DNA from 2 places in the Amycolatopsis sp. FU40 genome. Region 1 is predicted to be linked to the other one. Evidence: riboswitches for the same ligand, from Rfam matches in the RefSeq annotation. Region 1 holds a riboswitch; the other holds the start of a gene.
The links. Region 1 has a riboswitch for thiamine pyrophosphate ahead of thiC (phosphomethylpyrimidine synthase ThiC). Riboswitches for the same ligand answer to the same signal wherever they lie in the genome.
Positions count from the first base shown of each region.

Region 1 (11,832 bases):
CCCCGATCGGTACCGGGCTGGGGATCCGGAATCCGCACAACATCGAGCTGATCGTCTCGCGCGCCTCGGTGCCGATCGTGCTGGACGCGGGAATCGGTACGGCGTCGGACGCCACGCTGGCGATGGAACTCGGCTGCTCTGCGGTGCTGTTGTCGACCGCGGTGACCCGGGCGGCGGATCCGGAACGGATGGCGCTGGCGATGCGGAGCGCGGTCGAGGCCGGGTACTTGGCGCGGGGCGCTGGGCGGGTGCCGCAGCGGTTTTGGGCGCAGGCGTCCAGTCCGCCTCGCTGACGTGCTCGTGAGTGTTTATGCCGGTTCTAACCGGCATAAACACTCACGAGACCTCTACCACCACCTTGCCGCGCACACCGCCGCTTTCCAGCGCGCGGTGTGCGTCGGCGATATCCGCCAACGGAAACACCTGATCCACCAACGGTCGCACCAACCCGGCATCGACCCACCGGCTCAGGTCAGCGAGCTGGTCCGCCTTCGGGTTCCCGCTGAAACCGCGCACCCAGCGGTGGGGACGCAGCGAATTCGCCGCCACATAACCGAGCGCGCGGACCGGATGGTCGAGGTCGAACGCGATCGCGACCATCCTTCCGCGCGGAGTCAGTAGTCGCCGGAAGGTGTCGAGGTCCCGGCCGACCGTGTCGAGGATGACGTCGAACTTCCCGAGGCTGCCCGGAGCGCGGTAGTCGAGTGCCACGTCCGCGCCGAGTTCTCTTGCCAGCTCTAGGTTCTTGGCGCTCGTCAGCCCGGTCACGTGTGCGCCCATCGCTTTGCCGAGCTGCGTCGCCACAAAACCGACCCCGCCCGTCGCGCCGCGGATCAGCAGGCGTTCGCCGGGTTTCAGATGGGCTTTGTCGCGCAGCGCGGTAATCGCGGTGGTGCCCACCGGCAGCGATGCGGCCTGCACGGGATCGAGCCCGGCAGGCACGTGGTCCAGCTGATCCGCGGCCATCACGTAGTACTCCGCGGCAGTGCCCATCCGCCGCCCGCCGCCCCAGACGAGGTTGCCGGCGGAGAACCGGCTCGTGCCCGGTTCGACCACCTCTCCGACCAGGTCCACGCCGATCCGTTTGGGGATACGCTTGCCGCTGAACGGAAGCAGCTTTCCGGACCGCATCGCGAGTTCGCCGCCGTTGACCGTCAGCGCGCGCACCCGGACGAGGACTTCGCCAGGGCCGGGCACTGGTCTCGGGACGGTGGCCTCGCGCAGGACTTCCGGCGGTCCGTAGCGGTCGTAGGTGATGGCTCGCATCGAAGTGGAAGGCATGTTCCACTTCTAGCACGGAAAGTGGAAAGGGTCTTCCGATTCGCGTAAAGTGAGAGAGTGCCGGAAAAACCGACTCGGTTGCGCACCGACGCCGCCCACAATCGCGCGCAGATTCTCGACGTCGCGAAGCGCACGTTCGAGACCGAAGGCCTGGACGTGTCGATGAGCGAGCTGGCGCGCCGCGCGGGCCTCGGCGTGGCCACGGTGTACCGACATTTCCCGACCAAGGCCGACCTGGTCGCCGATGCCTTCGCCGAGCCGATGGCCGAATGCGCGGGGATGCTCGACGAGGCGCTCGCCGACCCCGATCCGTGGCGCGGGTTCTGCCGGGTGATCGAGGAAGTGTGCGCGATGCAGGCGCGCAACCACGGGTTCTCCGCGGCGATCGTGACCGCGCTGCCGGAGCAGGTGCGGTTCGCGGAGTTGCGGGACCAGGCGTTGCGGGCGTTCACCGAGTTGATCCGCAGGGCGCAAGATGCCGGTGCGCTGCGGGCCGACTTCGCGGTTTCCGACCTGTCCTTGATCTTGCTGGCGAACGGCGGGCTGCGGTCGGGCGCGGGAGCCGCGGCACCGGCGGCGTCGCGTCGGCTCGCGGGCTACCTGCTGCAGTCGTTCCGGGCGGAGGCCGCCGCGCCGCTGCCGCCGCCCGCGGAGCTTCCGCTCGACGTGTCTGTGCTCTGAATGGGCGGCCAAGCTGCACAAATAGTCGGGTAATGGTGATTTCGCCCGCGCTTGACACGGATTGAGCACGGGTACGCCGTATGGTTGACGGCACCCTTTCCGGCGCACCCAGCGGCGGGCACCAGCGTCAGAAGGAGCCGATCGTGACTCTTTCCTCGGTCCAGGACGTAACGGGCCGGTTGTATCTAGCGGTGGGGCGGCTTTCCCGCTCGCTGCGCCAGGCGGGCGCGCCCGGGCCTGGACACGGGTCGATCTCCGCGCTGGCCACGCTCGTCCACTTCGGCGAACTTCGCCTCGGCGACCTCGCCGCGAAGGAAGGCGTCGCGGCGGCCACGATGTCGCGGATCGTGGCCACGCTGGTGGAGGCTGGTTACGTCACCCGCGAGTCCGACCCGGTCGACCGCCGCGCCTGGCTCGCCCGCGCCACCGAGGAAGGCGAACGCCTCGTCTCCGGCGTGCGCTCCACCCGAGTGCAGGAACTCAACCGCCGCCTCGACCGCCTCACGCCCGAGGCCCGCGAGTCGATCATCGCCGCGCTGCCCGCGCTGGAAGCCCTGATCTCCGACGAGGGCTAACGCTCTTCCGGGGCGAGCCGCCAGAACGCCGACACGGGGCCGACTTTCGCGCCCATGGGGTAGGAGTGTTCAACGGCCTGCGAGACGAACCATTTGCCGTAGCGCGCCGCTTCGACCACGGGCATGCCCTTGGCCAGTCCAGCGGTCAGCGCGGACGCCATGGTGTCGCCAGCCCCGTGCGTGTGCGGCGTCTGCCAGCGCGGGCCGGGCAGTTCCACGAAGGTCGAACCGTCGAAGAGCAGGTCGACGCATTCCGGGTCGGACTGCAGGTGGCCGCTCTTCACCAGCACGTACTTCGGGCCTAGCTGGTGCAGCACGACGGCCGCGGTGTGCATGCCTTCGCGGTCGGTCACCGTCATGCCGGTGAGCAGGCGCACCTCGTCCAGATTCGGGGTGAGGACGGTGGCGCGCGGCAGGAGTTCGTCGCGCAGTGCGGCGAGGCCGTCGTCGTCGAACAGCGACTGTCCGGTCATCGCCGCGGCCACCGGGTCGACCACGAACGGGATCGCGCCGTCGCGGCCGATCCCGGCCTTGTCGCAGGCCGCCGCGACCGCGAGGATGATCTCCGCGGACGCGAGCATGCCGGTTTTCGCCGCGCCGACGCCCATGTCCGCCGCGACCGCCTCGATCTGCCCGGCGACGATGTGCGGCGGCAGGTCGGCGCGGTCGTGCACGCCGAGCGTGTTCTGGACGGTGACCGCGGTGACCGCGACCAGGCCGTGCACCCCGCAGGTGAGGAAGGTCCGCAGGTCCGCCTGCAGTCCGGCGGCCCCGCCGGAATCCGATCCGGCGATGGTGAGCGCGGAGGGCGGGCTCGGGTTCTCAGTCATGTGCGCGTTCCGACTTCTGGTCTGGTCCATTGAGGCAACTGTGCTTCATTCACAGTCCACCACGATGGCACAGTAAGCGTTCGTGCTGGTCCCCGTGACGAAGGAGACATCAGTGAAGCTCGCCGCGGCCGGTCTCCTGCTCTTGTCCACGCTGGCGGTACCGGGGGTCGCCAGCGCGGACAGCCCCCAGCTTTCGCACGTGACCACGGTCGGCGTGCACAACACCTACGACCCGGCCGCGTACCCGTACCTCGCGCAGGCGCTGGACAACGGCTCCTCCCTGCTCGAACTCGACGTCTGGCCGGACTTTTTCACCCACGAGTGGAAAGTCAGCCACTCCAATCCGCTCGGCAACGGCAACAACTGCGTCGACGCGCATTCGGCGGCCGACCTTTACTCGGGTGGCGCCAACAAGGATCTCGAATCGTGCCTGGACGACATCCGGATCTGGCTCGGCGCCCATCCCGGCCGCGGGCCGCTCACCCTGAAGATCGAAATGAAGACCGGTTTCTCGGCGAATACCGGCCTCGGCCCGGCCCAGTTGGACGCGGCGTTCCGCGACCACCTCGGTGACGCGGTGTTCAAGCCCGCCGATCTTCTCGGCAGCCACGCCACACTGGATGAAGCGTCCAAAGCGGACAATTGGCCGACGTTGGACGCCTTGCGGGGCAAAGTGCTCACCGAGATCATCCCCGGCACCGTCGAAGAAGGAAATCCGACCGACACGCTGCACACCGATGTCGAGTACGCCCGTTATCTGCTTGAGCAGAAAGCGGCCGGAAAACTGAATTCGGTGCAGATCTTCCCGACTGTGCACGGTGCCGCGAGCGGCGATCCGCGCGACAAGTACTCCGCGGAGCAGAAACCGTGGTTTGTCGTTTTCGACGGGGACGCGAGCGAATGGCTCGCGAAGGCCGGAATGTCCTGGTACGACGAAAACCACTACTACGTGGTGATGACGGACGCCCAGAACGTCGCGCCCGCCATCGACGACCGCAACCCGACCGTCGACCAGGCGGCTCAGCGCGTCGCCGAACTGGCCAGGCAGCACGCGTCCGTGGTGACGTCCGACTGGACCGGTCTCACGACCGTGCTGCCGACGGTGGATTCGCGCGGCTAGAACCGCGGCGGCGGCTTCAGCACCGACATCCGGTATTGGTACACCGCTTGCGCTTCGGCGATCCCCGGCCGGGGCGTGACGCCCGATTTGCGGATCGTTTTGACCGCCGAAGCGGTGCGATGCTCGGTGACCAGGCCGTCGACCTCGTGCTGCACCTCAAGCGGCAGCCTCGCCCACAACGCTTCCGGTGTCTCGCTCATCCGGTCAGTGTCGCATTCACTGCGGGTTCGCGAGCCGCCAGAACGGGGAAACCGGGCCGACGCCGGCACCGAGCGGATACGCCTCCAGGACGCAGCGTTCGATGAACCGCTTCGCCTCCGCGACCGCGGTGGGCACGTCCGCGCCCTTCGCGAGCGAGGACGTGATCGCGGACGCCATGGTGTCGCCGCCGCCGTGGGTGTTTTCGGTGTCGATGCGCGGGCCGCTCAGTTCGATGACCGCCGAGCCGTCGGTGAGCAGATCGACGCAGTCGACGGCGTCGTAGAGATGTCCGCCCTTCACCAAAACCCATTGGGAACCGAACTCCAGCAATGCTTCCGCGGCTGCGTGCTGGCTCTTCGTGTCGGTGACGCTCACGCCGGTCAGCAGCCGGACCTCGTCGAGATTCGGCGTGATGAGCGTGGCGCGGGGGAACAGTTCCGTCCGGATCGCTTCCAACGCTTCTTCGCGGAGCAGTGCGTGGCCGGTCATCGACGCGGCCACTGGATCGACTACGAACGGCGTGTCCGTTGTGCGTCCAATGTGGACTTCGTCCAGCGTTTTCGCCACCGCCTGAATGATCTCCGCGGTAGCGAGCATGCCGGTCTTCGCCGCGTTGACGCCCATGTCCTCGGCGACCGCTTTGATCTGCGCGGTGACGACGTCGACCGGGATCTCGGAGAACCCTTGCACGCCAAGCGAATTCTGCACGGTGACCGCGGTGAGCGCGACCAGCCCGTGCACTCCGTTGGCGAAGAACGTGCGCAGGTCCGCCTGCACGCCCGCACCACCGCCGGAATCGGATCCGGCGATGGTGAGGGCGGTACAGGGCGTGACTGTCACTGGTTGACCACGGGCAGGTAGACCTTGTTGCCCTGCTCGGAAAACTCCGCAGACTTCTCGGCCATGCCCGCCTCGATCGCCTCCACAGAGGACAGACCGTGCTCCTCGGCGTACTTGCGCACGTCCTGGGTGATCCGCATCGAGCAGAACTTCGGCCCGCACATCGAGCAGAAGTGCGCGGTCTTGGCCGGTTCCGCGGGCAGCGTCTCGTCGTGGAAGGACCGCGCGGTGTCCGGGTCGAGCGACAGGTTGAACTGGTCGTTCCACCGGAATTCGAAGCGGGCCTTGGACAATTCGTCGTCCCAGTCCTGCGCGTACTGGTGGCCCTTGGCGAGGTCGGCGGCGTGCGCGGCGATCTTGTAGGTGATCACGCCGGTCTTGACGTCGTCGCGGTTGGGCAGGCCGAGGTGCTCCTTCGGCGTGACGTAGCACAGCATCGCCGTGCCGTACCAGCCGATCTGCGCCGCACCGATCGCCGAGGTGATGTGGTCGTACGCCGGGGCGATGTCCGTAGCGAGCGGGCCGAGCGTGTAGAACGGCGCCTCGCCGGTGAGCTTTTCCTCAAGCTCCACATTTTCCTTGATCTTGTGCATCGGCACGTGGCCGGGGCCCTCGATCATCACCTGCACGTCGTGCTCGCGCGCGATGTGCGTCAGCTCGCCGAGGGTTTCCAGCTCGGCGAACTGGGCGCGGTCGTTGGCGTCCGCGATCGAGCCGGGGCGGAGGCCGTCGCCGAGCGAGAACGTGACGTCGTACTCGCGCAGGATCTCGCACAGCTCGGAGAAATGCGTGTACAGGAAGGATTCCTGGTGGTGCGCGAGGCACCAGGCGGCCATGATCGACCCGCCGCGGCTGACGATGCCGGTGACCCGGCGCGCGGTCAGCGGGATGTAGCGCAGCAGCACGCCGGCGTGCACCGTCACGTAGTCGACGCCCTGCTCGCACTGCTCGATGATGGTGTCGCGGTAGATCTCCCAGGTGAGCTTTTCCGGCTCCCCGTTGACCTTTTCCAGCGCCTGGTAGATCGGCACGGTGCCGACCGGGACCGGCGAGTTGCGCACGATCCACTCGCGCGTCTCGTGAATTCGCTTGCCGGTGGAAAGGTCCATGATCGTGTCGGCTCCCCAGCGGGTGGCCCACACCATCTTGTCGACCTCTTCCTCCACAGAGGACCAGACGGCCGAGTTCCCCATGTTGGCGTTGATCTTCACCAGGAAGTTCTTGCCGATGATCATCGGCTCGGTCTCCGGGTGCTTGCGGTTGGCCGGAATCACCGCGCGACCGCGGGCGACCTCGTCCCGCACGAACTCCGGAGTACAGCGTTCGCGCGCGGCGATGAACTCCATTTCCCGGGTGATCACCCCGGCTTTCGCCCAGCCGAGCTGGGTGTTGTGTTCCCGCCCGTCGGCCCAGCCGGACCTGAGCGGGTGCAGTCCTTTGTGGACATCGATGTTCGCGTCCGGATCGGTGTAGGGGCCGGACGTGTCGTACACGTCGAAATGCTCCCCGTTCGACAGATCGATCCGCCGCGCCGGAACCCGCAGGCCGGATTCAGTGCGGTGGTAGACCTTCCGCGAGCCGGTGATCGGCCCGGTGGTGACGGACGGGGCGATGGCACCCTGATTTTCCAGCGTCGTCAACGACGTTCACTCCCTACGCCGGCATTACCCGGTCAGGTTCATGCGGTCGGTGACGCCGGGTGTCCGCGAGATGGACACCAGCCACCCTCTCAGCCCGCCAAGGCGCGAGCTCCCGCGTTGCATTCGGTTGAGGTTGCTCGTCCGACGATGCCATGCGACGTCGGGTCGGCACAACCCTGCCGCCCGTCTGGCCGAAGGACAACGAAGGCCTCCCCGGGAAAATCCGGGGAGGCCTTCGGGAAAATCAGGCGGCGCGGCGCGGGTCAGGCGTCCGCGGGTTCCTTGGGCGGCAGCCAGGTCAGGCCGGGCACGCCCCACTTGTTCTTCTTCAGCATCTTCTTCGCCGCGCGCGCGTGGCGGCCGACGAGCCGGTCGAGATAAATGAACCCGTCGAGGTGATCGGTCTCATGCTGGAGGCAGCGCGCGAAGTAACCGGTGCCCTCGACCTCGATCGGATTTCCCTCGACGTCGAAGCCGGTCACCTTGGCCCACGTGGCGCGCCCGGTCGGGTACGACTCGCCGGGGGCGGACAGGCAGCCCTCCCAGTCGTCGTCCGGGTCCGGCATGGTCTCCGGGATCTCGGAGGTCTCCAGCTTCGGGTTGACCACCACGCCCTTGTGCTCGACGCCCTCGTCGTCCGGGCAGTCGTATACGAATACCCGCAGGTCGAGTCCGATCTGGTTGGCCGCGAGGCCCACGCCCTCGGCCGCGTACATGGTCTCGAACATGTCCTCGACGAGGGTGGCGAGCTTGTCGTCGAACTCGGTGATCTCGCGCGTGGGCTGGTGCAGCACGGGTTCGCCGGCGATGCAGATGGGGTGGACGGTCACGGACGCCGAGTTTAGTCGGACCCTTCTGCTACACCTGGATCGGACCGTGACGCGCCGGGTCGGATGCCCATGTCGAGCATGGGTTCCGTGGTTCAATGGCGCCCGCGGAAGGACTGCCGACACCGATTGCGAGGACCGCATGGACGCCGCGGAGTCGATGGCTGGAGACCAGCCGTCGCCGCCGGAAAATGTCGGTGGCCTGACCGAACGCGAACTGGACATTCTCGCGTTCGAGCGGCAGTGGTGGCGCCACGCCGGGGCGAAGGAGAACGCTATCCGGGAGCGCTTCGGACTGTCTTCCACCCGTTACTACCAGTTGCTGAACACGCTGCTGGCCAAGCCGGAGGCCGTCGCGGCCGATCCGATGCTGGTCAAGCGGCTGCGCAAAACGCGCGCCGCCCGTCAGCGCAAACGCGGGGCCCGGCGGTTGGGGATCGAGCTGTCATGAGCGTCTTCTCGGGACTGTCCCGGCCGTTGAAGGCCGCGGGAGTCGCGCTGATCGGGGTCGCGGTCGTCGCCGCCGTCATCGGCGGGGTCACCGTGCTCAATACGAGCGGGGACCAGAACGCCGGGCCGAGCACGTCCGGCGAGCCCACCGCGCCCGGCGGATCGTCGTCCGCGCCGTCGTCGTCCTCGGCGCCCAGCTCCGCTTCGTCGTCGCCCGCTTCGTCGTCGGCTCCTGCCTCGTCGTCCGCCGCGTCCTCGGCTCCGGCGTCGAGCCAGGCCGGGCAGCCCGGCGGCCAGCCGGGCCAGCAGCCAGGGCAGCCGGGCCAGGCGGGCCCGGACCAGCAGGCCTCGAACAAGTGGGTGACCCTGCGGGTCTACAACAACTCGCTGATCAAGCACCTCGCCGAACAGGCCGCCGCCGACTTCCGCGGGTCGGGCTGGAACGTCGCCGAGGTCGGCAACTACTCGCAGGGCAACATCCCGGCGACCACCGCCTACTTCCGGCCGGGCACCGACGAGGAAGCCGCCGCGAAACAGCTGGCCAAGGAGTTCGGCTTCCAGGCCCAGCCCCGGTTCGACGGCATCCAGAACTCGAGCCCTGGCGTCATAGTGATCATCACGAAGGACTACCAGCCCGGCGGCCACCAGGGCAGCTGACCTTTTCCGATACCGATGACAGCCCGCGCTACGGCGCGGGCTTTGTCATGTTTGCGGTGCCCGGCTGCGGCCCTGCGCGGCCGTCGTCGACCATCTGCCGCCACGTAGCGAGCACCTCGCCTGGCCCCAATGCCACATTGGGTGCATGCGACGCACCCAATGTGGCGTTCGGTGCGTCTGATGCACCCAATGCCACATTGGGGCGGTTGCCGAGGCGTCCTCAGCGTTCCTGCTGAGCCTGCGCGTAAGCCTCCAGCGTCGCCAGCTGCGCGGCGTCCAGCGAAGGCCGCACCGCCTCGCGCGCCTTCTCCAGATGCGCCGCGGTCACCTCGCGTGCCTCCAACGACTCGCGCATCGCGGTCAGCGCCGCCTCCCGGATCAGTGCGGCGCAGTCGGCGGCCGAGTAGCCCTCAAGTGCCTCCGCGGTGGCCGCGAGGTCCACATCGGACGCCAGCGGGGTGTGCTTCGCCGTCGCGGCGAGGATCGCGGCGCGGGATTCGGCGTCCGGCGGCGGGACGTAGATCCGCCGCTCCAGCCGTCCGGGACGCAGCAGGGCCGGGTCGACCAGTTCGGGCCGGTTCGTCGCGCCCAGCACGACGACCTCGCGCATCGGCTCTACGCCGTCCAGTTCGGTGAGCAGCGCGGCGACCACGCGGTCGGCAACGCCGGAGTCGGACGACTGGCCGCGGCGCGGGGCGAGCGCGTCGATCTCGTCGAGGAAGATCAGCGATGGGGCGGCGTCGGCGGCCCTGCGGAAGAGGTCGCGGACCGCGCGTTCCGATTCGCCGACCCATTTGTCCAGCAGTTCCGCGCCCTTGATCGCGAACACGTTCAGCGCGCCGGTGCCGGCGAGCGCCCGGACCAGGAACGTCTTGCCGCCGCCAGGCGGGCCGTACAGCAGCACGCCGCGCGGCGGTTCGATGCCGAGCCGGGCGAACGAGTCCGGGTAGCGCAGCGGCCACAGCACGGTTTCGGTGAGCGCTTCCTTGACCGACGTCATGTTGCCGACGTCGTCCAGGGTCAGGCCGCCGGTCGCCAGGTTGTCCGAAGTGGACAGCGAGATCGGCCGGACGGTGGCCAGCGCGTCGAGCAGGTCCTGCTGGGAGATCTTGGGTTCGTCCACGTCCCGCTGCCGCAGCGCGGCCCGCAACGCCGCGTCCCGGCGCAGGGCGAGCAGGTCGGCGGCGACGAAACCGGGCGTGCGTTCGGCGAGTACGCCCAGGTCGGCACCGGATTCGACCGGCACGTCGCGGAGCAGGATCCGCAGCAGTTCGACGCGGGTTTTCGCCTCCGGCAGCGGCAAGCCCAGTTCGCGGTCGAGCAGGTCGGCCCCGCGCAGCCGCGGATCCACCGACTCGGCCCGCGCGGTCGTGGCCACCACAGCCAGTCCGTTCCGGCGCAGCGCGGCGCGCAGTTCCTCCAGCACCACCGTGGCCACTGGCGGCGGCTGGGTGGCCGGGAGCAGCGCGTCGATGTCGTTGATCAGCAGCACGCCGGGACCGTCGCCGTCCGCGGCCCGGTCGATGGCCTCGCGCAGCGATCGGTGGGCCGCATTCGGTTCCAGCACCGAGATATTCGGCGCGGTCACCGACACCACGCGCACCTTCTCCGCCGCGGCGACCGACCGCACCAGCGTCGCCTTGCCGACGCCCTCCGGGCCCGACAGCAGCACGCCCAGATGCGCCGAAGTGCCCAGCTTCGCCAGCAGTTCCGGCCGGTGGAACGCCAGATCGAACCACTCGGCCAGTTTGCGTGCCGCGCCTTCGGCCCCGACCAGATCGGCGACCGGCACCGGCTCGTCCAGCTCTTCCTCGCGGGCCTCGGTGACGACCTCTTCGACGATCTCCGCTTCGAGGTAATCCTCGGCGGCGGTGACCGCAGTGGTGCGGACGAGCGCGGTCGCGGAGCGCGCCGGCGGTTCGCTGGTCGGCGTGCCAGTGCGGGCCCCGTCCCGCCAGCTGACCACAGTGGACGGTCCAACCACGACGACACCAGCCGGTTCCGTCGCCGTGACGGTCAGCAGTTCGTTCGTCCAAGTCGCCCCGATCACGCGGGACAACTGCCCGCGCACGGCGGCGACGTCCGAGCCCGGCGCGGGCGCGAGGTCTTGCGGCAACAGGGAAACCGCGTCGCCGCGGGTCAGAACCTTGCCGGTGAGCGCGAGCCGCAACGTCTGCGGCGACACCGAAACCGACGCCAGCCGGGACCCGGACACGGTGACCGTCCGGGCAGCGGTCACCTCCGCCGGCGAGACCACGACCTCGCCGCCCTCCGCGACGCCGAGGTTCGACATGGTGACGTCGTCGGTCAACACGACCCCCGGCGTCGCCTCCTCCTCGGCAGGCGCGGCCAACGCGGCACTGCGCCGCGCGCCGGTGAGGTGCACGGCGTCCCAGGCCCGCAGGCCGAGCGCGTCGAGCACTTCCGGGTGCAGCCGGACAACCCCCCGCCGCGCGTCGAGCGCGGACGGCGTGTGCCGGACGGTCAGGGTGATCTGCGGATCGCTCACGCTGCTCACCCTAATGAACCGATGGGCGGTTATGCGCGAACGAGAGGACCGCGCCTACTGCGTCGCGGACCAGCCGCGGATCGCGGCGACGAACTCCTCGGGCGCGTCGGACTCCACGTAAAGCCCGACGCCGTCGAGAGCCACCGTCTTGTGGTCGGGGAAGGACGCTTCCAGTCGTTCGCGTTCCCGGGGCCGGAAGCCGATTTGCGCGTTGCCCCACA
Region 1 is NZ_CP091381.1:6,857,678-6,869,509, reverse strand. Features, by position in the region: gene L3Q65_RS32220 (thiazole synthase) at 1-293, shown strand, start outside; gene L3Q65_RS32215 (NAD(P)-dependent alcohol dehydrogenase) at 337-1,281, opposite strand; gene L3Q65_RS32210 (TetR/AcrR family transcriptional regulator) at 1,339-1,962, shown strand; gene L3Q65_RS32205 (MarR family winged helix-turn-helix transcriptional regulator) at 2,106-2,537, shown strand; gene thiD (bifunctional hydroxymethylpyrimidine kinase/phosphomethylpyrimidine kinase) at 2,534-3,367, opposite strand; gene L3Q65_RS32195 (phosphatidylinositol-specific phospholipase C domain-containing protein) at 3,480-4,487, shown strand; gene L3Q65_RS32190 (hypothetical protein) at 4,484-4,687, opposite strand; gene thiD (bifunctional hydroxymethylpyrimidine kinase/phosphomethylpyrimidine kinase) at 4,704-5,528, opposite strand; gene thiC (phosphomethylpyrimidine synthase ThiC) at 5,525-7,168, opposite strand; TPP riboswitch at 7,162-7,294, opposite strand; gene L3Q65_RS32175 (peptide deformylase) at 7,432-7,998, opposite strand; gene L3Q65_RS32170 (DUF3263 domain-containing protein) at 8,138-8,446, shown strand; gene L3Q65_RS32165 (LytR C-terminal domain-containing protein) at 8,443-9,102, shown strand; gene L3Q65_RS32160 (AAA family ATPase) at 9,323-11,611, opposite strand; gene L3Q65_RS32155 (alpha/beta fold hydrolase) at 11,666-11,832, opposite strand, start outside.

Region 2 (11,832 bases), 590 kb from region 1:
GGTGAGCGGCGTCCCGGCGGAAACCGCGCCGGCGGCAGGCACGAGCGCGGCGGTCAGCTCCTTGTCGACCGAATCAGTGAGCAGCGGGTCGAGCTTGTTCGCCGCCAGCGCGGCGAGGCCCAGCAGGCAGCCGAGGGTGATCGCCGCGGCCAGCACGGTGATCCGGACCTGCAGCGAACGGCGGCTCCACCATGACGACGGCGAGCCGGTCACCTGACCTCGTCAAGTTGGTCGTCGGAGGCGAGATAACCGTGTCCGCGCACCGTCCGCAGGATCGAGCCGGCGCCTACCGCGTCGAGCTTGCGCCGCACGTAACCCACATACACCTCAACGAGATTCCGCGTGACGGCCTGTTCTTCACCCCACACGGCGCGCAGCAGCTCGTCCTTCGTCACGACCGTCCCCGCGCGCCCGACAAGCACCTCCAGCAGGCCGAATTCGCGCGGGCTCAACGGCACTTCGTGACCGTCCCAGCGCACCTGCCGCAGCGCCCGGTCGACCTCCAGCGCACCGAGTTTCAGCGCGCCGCGCGACGCGTCCGGCCCGGCGCGGCGCAACACCGCCCGCACCTGCGCGACCAGCACGACGAACGAGAACGGCTTCACGAGGTAACCGTCCGCGCCGAGGTCGAGGCCGTCGGCCTGGTCGATCTCGCCGTCCTTCGCCGACACCAGCAGCACTGGCGTGGTCACGTTCTCCGCGCGCAGCCGTTCCAGCACGCGATAGCCGGACAAGCCGGGCAGCATGATGTCCAGCAGCACGACGTCGAACGAACCGGTGCGCGCGAGCTGCAACCCGGTCGGCCCGTCCGCGGCGGTGACCACGTCCATGTCCTCCGCGCGCAGGCCGCGCTGCAGCGCCTTGCGCACACCAGGTTCGTCGTCGACCACCAGCACCCGAGGTTTCACGATCCTCATCATGGCCGGTTTGTGCAGCTGACGCGCGTACTCTCAGTGCCATCTCAGCTGAACGGGCCGAACATTCAGGGGTATCTCAGCCTCGGCAGTGGAACGTCTGCACCGGGAGCCGGGCCCGCCAAAGCCCGGGAACACAGGGAGAGACGAGATGGATCCGAAGAAGAAGGCCATCACCGCGGCCGTCGTCGGCACCGCGCTCGGCGTGGGCGGACTGGTCGTGGTGGCGATGCCTGCCTCGGCGGGGGACGCGCCGAAGCTGCCTCAGGTCAGCGCGGAGGAACTGGTCCAGTCGGTGGTCGCCGCGAAGCCCGCGCCGTTCGACGGCACGGTGACGGTGAGCAACGACCTCGGCCTGCCGAAGATGGCGACCGGCGCGGTCCCGGGGGCGAGCGCGCTCGGCATCGACTCGGCGCAGGTGTTCAGCGACGGCGCGGGCAAGACGAAGGTGTCGCTGACCAAGGGGCAGACGCAGGAGACGCTCATCCACAACGGCAACACGTTGTGGGACTACGACTCCAAGACCAACAGCGTGACCAAGACCACCATCCCGGCGGACGTCGCGACCAAGCACAAGCCGGTCGAGGGCCAGACCGCCGACCCGGCCACCGCGGCCAAGGAACTGCTGGCCAAGGTGCGCGAGAGCAGCAACGTCGCGGTCGACGGCACCGCAACGGTCGCCGACCGGCCCGCGTACGAACTGGTCCTCACGCCGAAGCCGACCGAGCGCACGCTGCTGCGCGAGATCCGCGTCGCGGTCGACTCGCAGACCCGGATGCCGCTGCGGCTTTCGGTGCTGAGCAACGGGACCACCGCCCCGGCGCTGGAGCTGGCGTTCAGCAAGATCGAGTTCGCCGACCAGTCGGCCGATCTGTTCGCCTTCACCCCGCCCAAGGGCGCGAAGGTGACCGAGAAGCAGGCCAAGATCGACGAGCGCGACAAGGCGCTGGCGAACGAGGCCAAGCAGGACACCAAGCTCGTCGGCGACGGCTGGGACACCGTCGTCACCGGCAAGGTGCCCGCCGACCTGATGAAGAGCAAGCAGCAGGCGCAGGGCGAGAACGGCGAGAACAAGGGCGCTGACATGCAGAAGATGCTGAGCCGGTTCGCCAAGCGGGTCAACGGCCCGTGGGGCAGCGGCTACCTCTTCACCACGAAGGTGGGCGGCGCGGTCCTGACCGACGACGGCCGGTTCGCCGCCGGCGCGGTTCCGGAGCAGGTCCTCTACGAAGCGCTGGGCGCCAAGTGACCAGCACCGCGGTCGAAACCGGGGCGGGCATCTCGGACGAGGTGCCCGCCCCGGCGGTCCCGCTGGCCGCGCGCACCCGCGGGCTGCGCAAGGTCTACCGCAGCACGGTCGCGGTGGACCACGTGGACCTGGACGTGCCCGAAGGCGCCGTACTCGGCATGCTCGGGCCCAACGGTTCGGGCAAGACGACCACGATCCGGATGCTGCTCGGGCTCGTCCGCCCGACCGCGGGCGAGGTCGAACTGCTCGGCCGGAAGATGCCGGAGGAGTCCGCGCACGCGCTGCCGGACGTCGGCGCGCTGGTCGAGGGGCCGGGGTTCCACCCGTTCCTTTCCGGACGCGACAACCTGCTGCGGTTCGCGGCGGCCGAACCGCGGCTGGCGTCGCAGGCGATCCCCGGCGCGGTCGACGCCGCGCTGGACCGGGTCGGGCTCTCCGCCGCCGCGCGCCGCCGGTACAAGGGCTATTCACTCGGCATGAAGCAGCGGCTCGGGTTGGCGAGCGCGCTGCTGGTGCCGCGCCGGATGGTCGTGCTCGACGAACCCACCAACGGTCTGGATCCGGCGGGTACCAGGGAGATCCGCCGTATCATCGCCGATCTGCACGCCGACGGCGTGACCGTGGTGGTCTCCTCGCATCTGCTCGCCGAGGTCGAAGCGACCTGCACGCACGTGGCGGTGTTGCAGGCAGGCACGGTGGTCGCCCAGGGCGAATTGGCCGACCTGCTGGAATCCGGGAACGCGGCGCTGCTGGTGCGCACCCCGGACGCCGAGCAGGCGGTGGAAACGTTGCGGGAGAACCGGATCGGGGTCCGGCTGACCCCGGACGGCGTCCGTGCCGACCTCACCGCGACGCCCGCGCCGCGAGTGCTGCAGGTGCTCGTGCAAGCGGGGGTCGAGGTGCACGAGGCGACCCGGGCGCGGACCGGGCTGGAGGACCTGTTCGCGCGGCTGACCGAAGGGGAATCGGCGGCCGGCGACGAATCCGAGGGGGAAGCGTCATGACTGCCGCTGCTGTTGCCGTGCCGGTGAGCCGGACCGGGCACGACACGGTGCCGTTGTTCCGGCTGTTCGCGGCGGAGCTGCGCTGGATCTTCCGCAGGCCGCGCACGCTCGCCGTGCTGGGGTTGCTGGCGCTGGTGCCGATCGTGGTCGGGATCGGCCTCACGCTGGTCGGTCAAAGCACCGGGAGCGACGCGCCGGACGACAGCGGCGGCGCGCTGCTGGCGTCCGCGGTGAACAACGCGTTCGTGCTGCCGATCGCCGCGATGGTCATGACGCTCACGCTGCTGCTGCCGCTCGCCTCAGCGATGGCCGGTGCGGACGCGATCGCGGGCGAGGCCGCGCACGGCACGCTGCGCGGCTGGCTGATCGCGCCGGTGAGCCGGGGACGGCTGCTGACGGTCAAGGCGTTCGGCGTGGCGACGGTCTCCGTGGTCGCGGTGCTCGCGATGTGCGTGACCGGCGTGGCCACCGGGTTGATCATCAACGGCACGGATTCGCTGTTCACGCTGTCGGGCACCACGTTGTCGCTCGGCGAGGCGCTGCTGCGGATCCTTCTCGTCGGCGGATGGATCGTGCTGCAACTGTGGGCGATCGGCGCGGTCGCGCTGGCGGTGTCGAGCTGGACCGAGCACCCGATGCTCGTGGTCGCCTCGGTGCTGGCGATGAACATCGTCTTCACCATCCTCGGTTTCCTGAGCTCGCTGAAGTGGCTGCATCCGTTCCTGCTCACCGAAGGCTGGACGATGGCCCCGGCCGCCGTCCTCCAGGATCCGATGGTGCTGACGAGGCTCGGCGAAGGCGCGGTCCGCGCGGCCTGCTACATCGTGGTCGGCCTGTCGCTTGCCTACGGACGCCTCGTCACCCGAGACGGCTGACCTGGGGGTTCAGCCCACCACGGCGATCCCGTCCGGGTCCGGCTCGAGCCGGACGGGATCGCCCGCCCGGAAGTCCGCCCCCGCCGGGGCGATCGCGTCCACAGTGGACTCTCCGCATCGGACGAGCAGCCGCAGATGCTCCCGCCGGTGCACCGCCGCGGTCACTTCGCCGGGCACGCCTTCGTCGGACACCTTCAAGCCGTGCGGACGCAGTCCGAGCCTTACCGGACCGTCGTCCACCCCCAGCTCAACGGTGCCCAGCTCGGTCCGCACCACGCCGTCGGCTGCCGTGCCGTCCAGGAACGTGGTGACGCCGAGGAAGCGCGCCACGTCGTCGTCCACCGGCTTGTTCCACACCGACCGAACCGCTCCCTCCTGCCGGATTTCCCCGGCGTCGAGGACTGCCACGCGATCGGCGAGCGTAAACGCCTCCTCCTGATCGTGCGTCACCAGAAGTGCGGTGATTTTGCTGCGCCGCAACAGATCCGCCAGGTCGATCGCCAGCTGCTCGCGGAGTCCAGCGTCCAATCCGGACAGTGGCTCGTCCAGCAGCAGCAACCGCGGTTCCGGCGCCAGCGCGCGAGCCAACGCGACCCGCTGTGCCTGCCCGCCGGACAGCTCAGTCACGCGTCGCCGTTCGTAGCCTTCCAGACCGACGAGCTTCAGCAGCTCCTCGACGCGCGCCGCGTGCCGTTCGCGAGGCACACCGTGCATCCGCAGGCCGAACGCGATGTTCGCGGCGACGTCGCGGTGCGGAAACAGCTGTCCGTCCTGGAACACCAGACCGAATTCGCGCTTGTGCACCGGCACCGCGGCGAGATCAGCGCCGTCCCACGACACCGAACCGGACGACACCGGCTCCAGTCCGGTGATCGCGCGCAGCAACGTCGACTTGCCCGAACCGGACGGGCCGAGCAGCGCGAGCACCTCGCCGTCGGCGATGTCCAGCTTCGCGTCGCGGACCGCGGCGAACGATCCATAGTGGACAGTCAGATCCCGTACCGTCAACGCCATCAGAACTCCCCGACCGTGCTGCGGCCGCGGACCGAGCCGAACCGGTCGATCAGCGCCACCGCCACCACAGTCACCACCATGAGCAGGGCGCACGAGGCGTACGCCATCTGGTTGTTCAGCTCTCCCGGCCGGCTGATCAGCGTCGCGACGGCCACCGGAAGCGTCGGCGCGTCCGGCCGGGCGAGGAAGCTGGTCGCGCCGAACTCGCCGAGCGCCACGACGTACCCGAAGCCCGCCGCGGCCACCACCGACCGCGCGACCAGCGGAAAGTCGATCTCCCGCCACACCCGCGCCGGGCTGGCGCCGAGCGTCGCGGCGGCCTGGCGCAGCCGGACGTCGACCGCGCGCAGCACCGGCAGGATCATCCGCACGACCAGCGGCATGATCACCAGCGCTTGCGCGAACGGCACCAGCAGTGGCGAGGTGCGCAGGTCGCCGGGCAGCGCGTCGAGCGTCACGAGATAGCCGAAGCCGACGGTTACCGCGGAGACGCCCAGCGGGAGCATCAACGCGACGTCCATGGTCTCGCCCATCCCGCGCGCGAGCAGTCCGGGCGAACGGCGAAGCGCCACCAGCACGACGCTGGCGATCAGACCGACGGCCATCGCCAGCAGCGTCGCGTCAGTGGCCGCAGCGAGCGAGTTCTGTGCTGCGATCCAGCCTGACACCTGCAACGCGTCGTTCTGCCCGACGGTGTTCAGCGCCCGGTATCCGGCGAGGCTCCATCCGTCCGAGCTCGATACTGATTCGACGAGCAGCGAGACGATCGGCGTCAGCAGCAAACCGAGCACCACGACCGCGGCACCGACCGTCCACCACTCCCCGCCGCGCGGCCGACGCGCGGTGACCTGCGCGGACCGCAGCTTCACCGCGTTCTCCCGCTTCCGGCGCGCCATCGCCCCGAGCACCAGCGCCGCGACCACGGCCGCGAACTGGATCAGCGACAGCGCGGCCGCGCCGGAGAGGTCCAGCAGGTCGACCGTCCGCAGGTAAATCTCGGTCTCGAGCGTCCGGTAGCTCCCGCCGCCGAGGATCAGCACCACACCGAAACTGGTGGCGCAGAACAGAAACACCACCGCGGCAGCGGATGCGACAGCCGGGCCGAGCGCGGGCAGCGTCACCGATCGGAACGCTCGCCACGGCGACGCTCCGAGCGCCCGCGCGGCCTCGGTCGCTCGCGGATCGAGGTGCGCCCACAGGCCAGCAACCGTGCGCGCGACGACGGCGACGTTGAAGAAAGCGTTGGCCAAGACGAGCGGCAGCACGCCGCCGTCCGGCCAGATCGCCCGGAAAGCCAAGCCGACGACGACCGTCGGCAGTACGAACGGGACCAGCACGATCGTCCGCGCGAGCCCGACCCCGGGCAACCGCACCCTCGCCAGCAGGTACGCCACCGGCAGCCCGGCGAGCACCGCGACCACGGTCGACGCGGCCGCGCTGGCCAGCGTGAACCCGGCGAGCCGCCACGTCCGCGGGTCGCCGAGCACGGTGTCGACGCCGCCCGCGGAGAACCCCCGGCCGACGATCGCGACGACCGGCCAGGCGAAGAACACCACCAGGAACGCGACCGGCAGCAGGCCGAGCAGCGTGAGCCCGATAGTGCGCGCGGGGATCACGCGCCCATGAGCGAGCGCCATTCCCCGATCCACTTCTCCCGGCCTGCCTGCACCTTGTCCGCGGGCATCGTGGCCGGTGCCTGCGGCAGCGGAGCCGCGGTGGCCCAGCCAGCGGGCAGTTCGACGCCCTGGCGCGCCGGGTAGACGTACATGTTCGCCGCGACCGTCGTCTGGAACTGCTGTGACAAGAGGAAGTCGACGACCTTCTGCGCCTGCGGGATCTGCTTGCCGTTGGTGAGCACGCCCGCGTACTCGACCTGGCGGAAACAGGTGTCGAGCAGCGCCTTGGTACGCGGCTTGCCGTCCTCGCCGAGCTCGGCGGCCGGCGACGAGGCGTAGGACACGACGATCGGCCGCGGCCCCTTGCCCGACGAGCCGGAGAAGTCCTTGGTGTAGGCCTCCTCCCAGCCGCTGACGGTCTTGAGGCCGTTGTCCTTCAGCTTCTGCCAGTAGCCCTGCCAGCCGTTCTCGCCGTACTTCGCGACCGTGCCGAGCAGGAAGGCCAGCCCCGGCGACGCGGTAGCTGGGCTCTCCGCGACGGTCAGGTCCTTGTACTTGGGGTCGGCGAGGTCGTCGTAGCTCTTCGGCTCCGGAAGGCCCTTGCTCGCGAAGTACGCCGGGTCGATGTTCACGCAGACGTCGCCGAGGTCGACCGCCGCCAGCCGGTGCTGCGGGTCGACGGAGTAGCGCTGCGGGCCGCGGTCGGCCTCCGGGCTGGTGTAGGGCTGAAAGACGCCCTCGCTGAGCGCACGCGACGCGAAGGTGTTGTCGACGCCGTACGCGACGTCGCCGATCGGGCTGCCCTTGGTGAGCACGAGCTTGTTGGTGAGCGCGCCGGCGTCGCCGGACTTGAGGATCTTGAGCTTGATCCCGGACTGGCGCTGGAAGGCGTCGAGCACGTCCTGCGGTGCGGCGAACGAATCGTGCGTGACCAGCGTGACGGTGGGCGTCTGCTGATCCTGGCTCGCGGACGAGCCGCCCGAGTCGCCGCTGGACAGCGAGCAGGCGCTGGCGAGCATCGAGACTCCGGCGAGGCCTGCCACCGTGCGGACGGTCCGCGACATCATTCTTCCCCTCCTGCACTGCGCCGGATGAGGGAGAGCGATACGGCCTCCCTACGCCGGCATGATCCGGATCCAGGTGCGAACGGTCGCGGGTTGACAGCCCGCCTCTCAGCCCGGCGTACCGGACTCCCGTGGCAATGCCGCAGCGTAGCCGACACCATGGAGTGATGACGCAGCTATTGAACGACTCAGCGGTGGAGCAGGCCCTCGGCACCGTCCCGGAGTGGCAGCGCGAGGACGCCGTCATCGTGCGGACGACCGAACTCCCGTCCTTCCCGGCGGCGATCGAGGTGGTGGACCGGGTGGCCGAACTCGCCGAGGAAGCCGACCACCATCCGGACATCGACATCCGCTGGCGCACCCTGACCTTCCGCCTCAGCACCCACTATCTCGGCGGGCTCACCGAACGCGATTTCGCGCTGGCCCGCCAGATCGACGAGGTCCTCGCGGCTCGCTGACCAGGTGTGATGTCGGCAACCCTGGCAACATGCACGGCCCCTTCGCGCGTCTTCCGGAGAGACGCTCAGGAAGGAGGCCTCATGGTTCAGGCACTCGTGGTGGGAATGGGTTCGTTCGGCCTCATGGTGGCCGCCGCGGGAGGTGTGCTGTGGCACACCGCGCGCAATCGACGTGACCTTGATCACAAGCGGTAACAGTGAGCTAGATCAAGGCGCTATCCCAGCGGTAATCATCGGCACTCGCCCCGCTAGGACCCGCCATGAACAGCACATCCGCCCAGCTCACCGCCGCACAGCGCACGTGGGTCGCGGTGTTCTCGACCGCTGTCGTCCTCTTGTCGATGGTGGTGCTCGGCCTGCTCGGCTGAGCGTCACGGCAGCGGTCAACCGATCCGGAACCGCTCCCGGTATTCGTTAGGCGTCGTGTTCAGCGTCCGCCGGAAAGACCGGTTCAACGTCGACACCGTGCCGAATCCGCACGCCCCGGCGATCCGCGACAACGTCTCGTCGGTCGTCTCCAGGCGATGCCGCGCGGCCTCGACGCGCGCGTGCTCGACGTAGGCGGCAGGGGTCATGCCCAACTCCGCCTTGAACACGCGCGTGATCTGCCGATCCGTCACGTGCGCGTGCGCGGCGAGATCGGACACCGTCAGCGGGTTCGCCAGGTGAGCGGCGATGTACTGCCGCAGCTCGTCGACCCGCCGGGTCGCGGACGCGGGCTCCAACGACACGCTGAACTGGCTCTGCCCGCCAGGCCGCCGCAGGAACATCACCAGCTGACGAGCCACCCGCGAGGCTGATTCCGGACCGAAGTCGTCGGCTACCAGCGCCAGCGCCAGATCGAGGCAGGCGCTCAGCCCGGCCCCCGTCCATACGGACCCGTCGCGGATGAAGATCGGGTCCGCGTCGACGGTCACCGCCGGATGCTCCGCGGCCAGCTGCCGCGCCGTCGACCAGTGCGTCGTGGCGCGTTTGCCGTCGAGCAGCCCGGCTGCGGCCAGTATGTGCGCGCCCACGCAGACGGACGCCACCCGGCGCGTCTGCCCAGCCAGGCGGCGCACCTCCTCGACCACCGCCGGGTCGCACTGGGCGACGATCTCCCCGTACTCCCCTGCCGTCACTGCCCCCGGGACGATCAGGGTGTCGATCGCCTTTCTCGCCAGCTCAGCGAACGTCACGTCCGGCAACACGCGCACCCCGGCCGACGTGGTCACCGGGTCCAGCGTTTCGGCCGCGAGCACCACCTCGTAGCCCGTCGGACGGTCCATTTCCCGCTGCAGCAACGAAAACACCTCAGCGGGACCGGTCACGTCAAGCAGGTCGATCCGATCGAACAGGACGACGACCACCAGTCTCTTCACGCACATCTCCATGTCGGTTTCTGCGCTTTGCATGTCATTGCCGACATCCGGAGCCGAGTCTAGCGTCGACCGTGCGGAACAGAAACGAGAGGAAACCCCACCATGGCAAGGAAAACGCTGCGGGAGCTGAACGGTCTCGACCAGACCCCGGCAACGCTGGCCGACGCGACGCTGATCCTGGTCGACTACCAGAACACCTACACCCGCGGCGTAATGGAGCTGGAAGGCTGGCGTCCGGCGTTGACCGCGGCTCAAGGCTTGCTGGCCAAAGCCCGCGCCACCGGAGCGACAGTGATCCACGTCGTCAACGACGGCGGCGAGGGCACGCCGTACGACATCCGAGCCGATATCGGCAGCATCCATCCGGACGTCGCCCCGATCGAGGGCGAGCCGGTCGTCGTCAAGGGCGCACCGAACTCTTTCGTCGGCACGGATCTGGGCGAACTGGTCGACGCGGCCGGGCATGAGAACGTGGTGATCGCCGGATTCATGACCAACATGTGCGTCATGTTCACCACCGAGGGTGCCTTCCTGCGCGGCAACCACCCCACCGTCGTCGCCGACGCCTGCGCGACCCGCCCGCTGCCGGCTCCGGCCGGGGAAGTCAGCGCGGATCAGCTGCACAACAGCGCGCTGGCGACCATCGGGGACCTTTACGGTGTGGTCGTTCCGAGTGTTGCCGAGCTGAACTGAGCCCAAGGCATCTGGCCTCGGCAGGCCTGCCCTGCCGAGGCGGGCGATTCAGAAGTCGATGAACCCCGCGACGACCTCGCGCACAATCCCGTCGTCCCCCGGAATGCCGTAGAAGTAGACCGGCCCGTAGCCCCAGAGGTATTCCTCGATGACGTCCTCGAGCGCACCCGCGACCGGCCAGCCCTCTTCGTTGACCTGAAAGAGAAACTGATGCCCGTCCGCGCGTACGGCGTCGGCGTAGCTGGGCTCGTTTTGAATCAGCACCGGTTCGTCCCCGAACTGGACGAGTGCTGGCTCGTCGTCGTCCGCCGTCTCGGAGAGAGCCGCCGAACGGAGCCCAGGCCACCCGAGGTCGGCTCGCTCACCGCGCGGCGAGGGCGGGTGCACCAGCGCGCGCATCGCCATGTCCGGGTATTGGAGGTCGCTGTCGCCGATGTCGAATCCGTTGCGCAGCACCACTGAAACCTCATAGCCCGGGGACCATGGCGCTGCGGGGACAGTCAGCAGGGGTGAAGAGCACGGACATATCCGGATCTTACGAACCCGGACCGACAATTTCGCGCCCGTGCTCCCCCGGCGATCAGTCGAAGATTGACGACCGGGGAAGCGTCCAGCTGCGAAACCGGTCAGACGTTGAAGCGGAACTCCACGACGTCGCCGTCCGCCATCACGTAGTCCTTGCCCTCCATGCGGACCTTGCCCGCCGAGCGCGCGGCCGCCATCGAGCCCGCCTCGACGAGGTCCTCGAACGACACGACCTCCGCTTTGATGAAGCCGCGCTCGAAGTCCGTGTGGATGACGCCGGCGGCCTGCGGGGCGGTCGCGCCCTGCGGGATCGTCCAGGCGCGGGATTCCTTCGGACCGGCCGTGAGGTACGTCTGCAGGCCGAGCGTGTGGAAACCGGCGCGAGCCAGCGCGTGCAGGCCCGGCTCCAACTGGCCGACGGACTCCAGCAGCTCGCGCACGGACTCCTCGTCGTCCAGCTCCAGGAGCTCGGCTTCGACCTTCGCGTCGAGGAACACCGCGTCCGCCGGCGCGACGAGCTTCGCCAGCTCCTCGCGGCGCGCCTCGTCGGTCAGCACGGACTCGTCGGCGTTGAAGACATACAGGAACGGCTTCGTGGTGAGCAGGCTCAGCTCGCGCAGCGCCTCGCCGTCGATGTCCTTCTGCGCCTGGAACAGCGTGCGCCCGGAGTCGAGGATTTCCTTGGCCTTCTGGGCGTTTTCGAGCGCCGGTCGCGCTTCCTTCTTGGTACGCGCCTCTTTCTCCAGCCGCGGCAGCGCCTTCTCAAGCGTCTGCAGGTCGGCGAGGATCAGCTCGGTGTTGATCGTCTCGATGTCGGACATCGGGTCGATCCGGCCGTCGACGTGCACCACGTCCGGATCGTCGAACACGCGGATGACCTGGCAGATCGCGTTGGCCTCGCGGATGTTCGCGAGGAACTTGTTGCCGAGCCCCGCGCCCTCGGACGCGCCCTTCACGATGCCCGCGATGTCCACAAAGGACACCACGGCGGGCACGGTCTTCTCCGACGAGAAGATCCCGGCCAGCCGGTCCAGCCGCGGGTCCGGCAGCGGCACGACG
Region 2 is NZ_CP091381.1:6,270,255-6,282,086, forward strand. Features, by position in the region: gene L3Q65_RS29320 (HAMP domain-containing sensor histidine kinase) at 1-213, opposite strand, end outside; gene L3Q65_RS29325 (response regulator transcription factor) at 210-920, opposite strand; gene L3Q65_RS29330 (outer membrane lipoprotein carrier protein LolA) at 1,066-2,163, shown strand; gene L3Q65_RS29335 (ABC transporter ATP-binding protein) at 2,160-3,167, shown strand; gene L3Q65_RS29340 (ABC transporter permease) at 3,164-4,042, shown strand; gene L3Q65_RS29345 (ABC transporter ATP-binding protein) at 4,052-5,056, opposite strand; gene L3Q65_RS29350 (iron ABC transporter permease) at 5,056-6,693, opposite strand; gene L3Q65_RS29355 (thiamine ABC transporter substrate binding subunit) at 6,669-7,736, opposite strand; TPP riboswitch at 7,768-7,879, opposite strand; gene L3Q65_RS29360 (4a-hydroxytetrahydrobiopterin dehydratase) at 7,904-8,194, shown strand; gene L3Q65_RS29365 (GlxA family transcriptional regulator) at 8,578-9,555, opposite strand; gene L3Q65_RS29370 (cysteine hydrolase family protein) at 9,658-10,248, shown strand; gene L3Q65_RS29375 (hypothetical protein) at 10,297-10,704, opposite strand; gene ychF (redox-regulated ATPase YchF) at 10,875-11,832, opposite strand, start outside.
Region 2: linked by a shared signal. The riboswitch ahead of L3Q65_RS29355 (thiamine ABC transporter substrate binding subunit) and the one ahead of thiC (phosphomethylpyrimidine synthase ThiC) in region 1 are both predicted to bind thiamine pyrophosphate.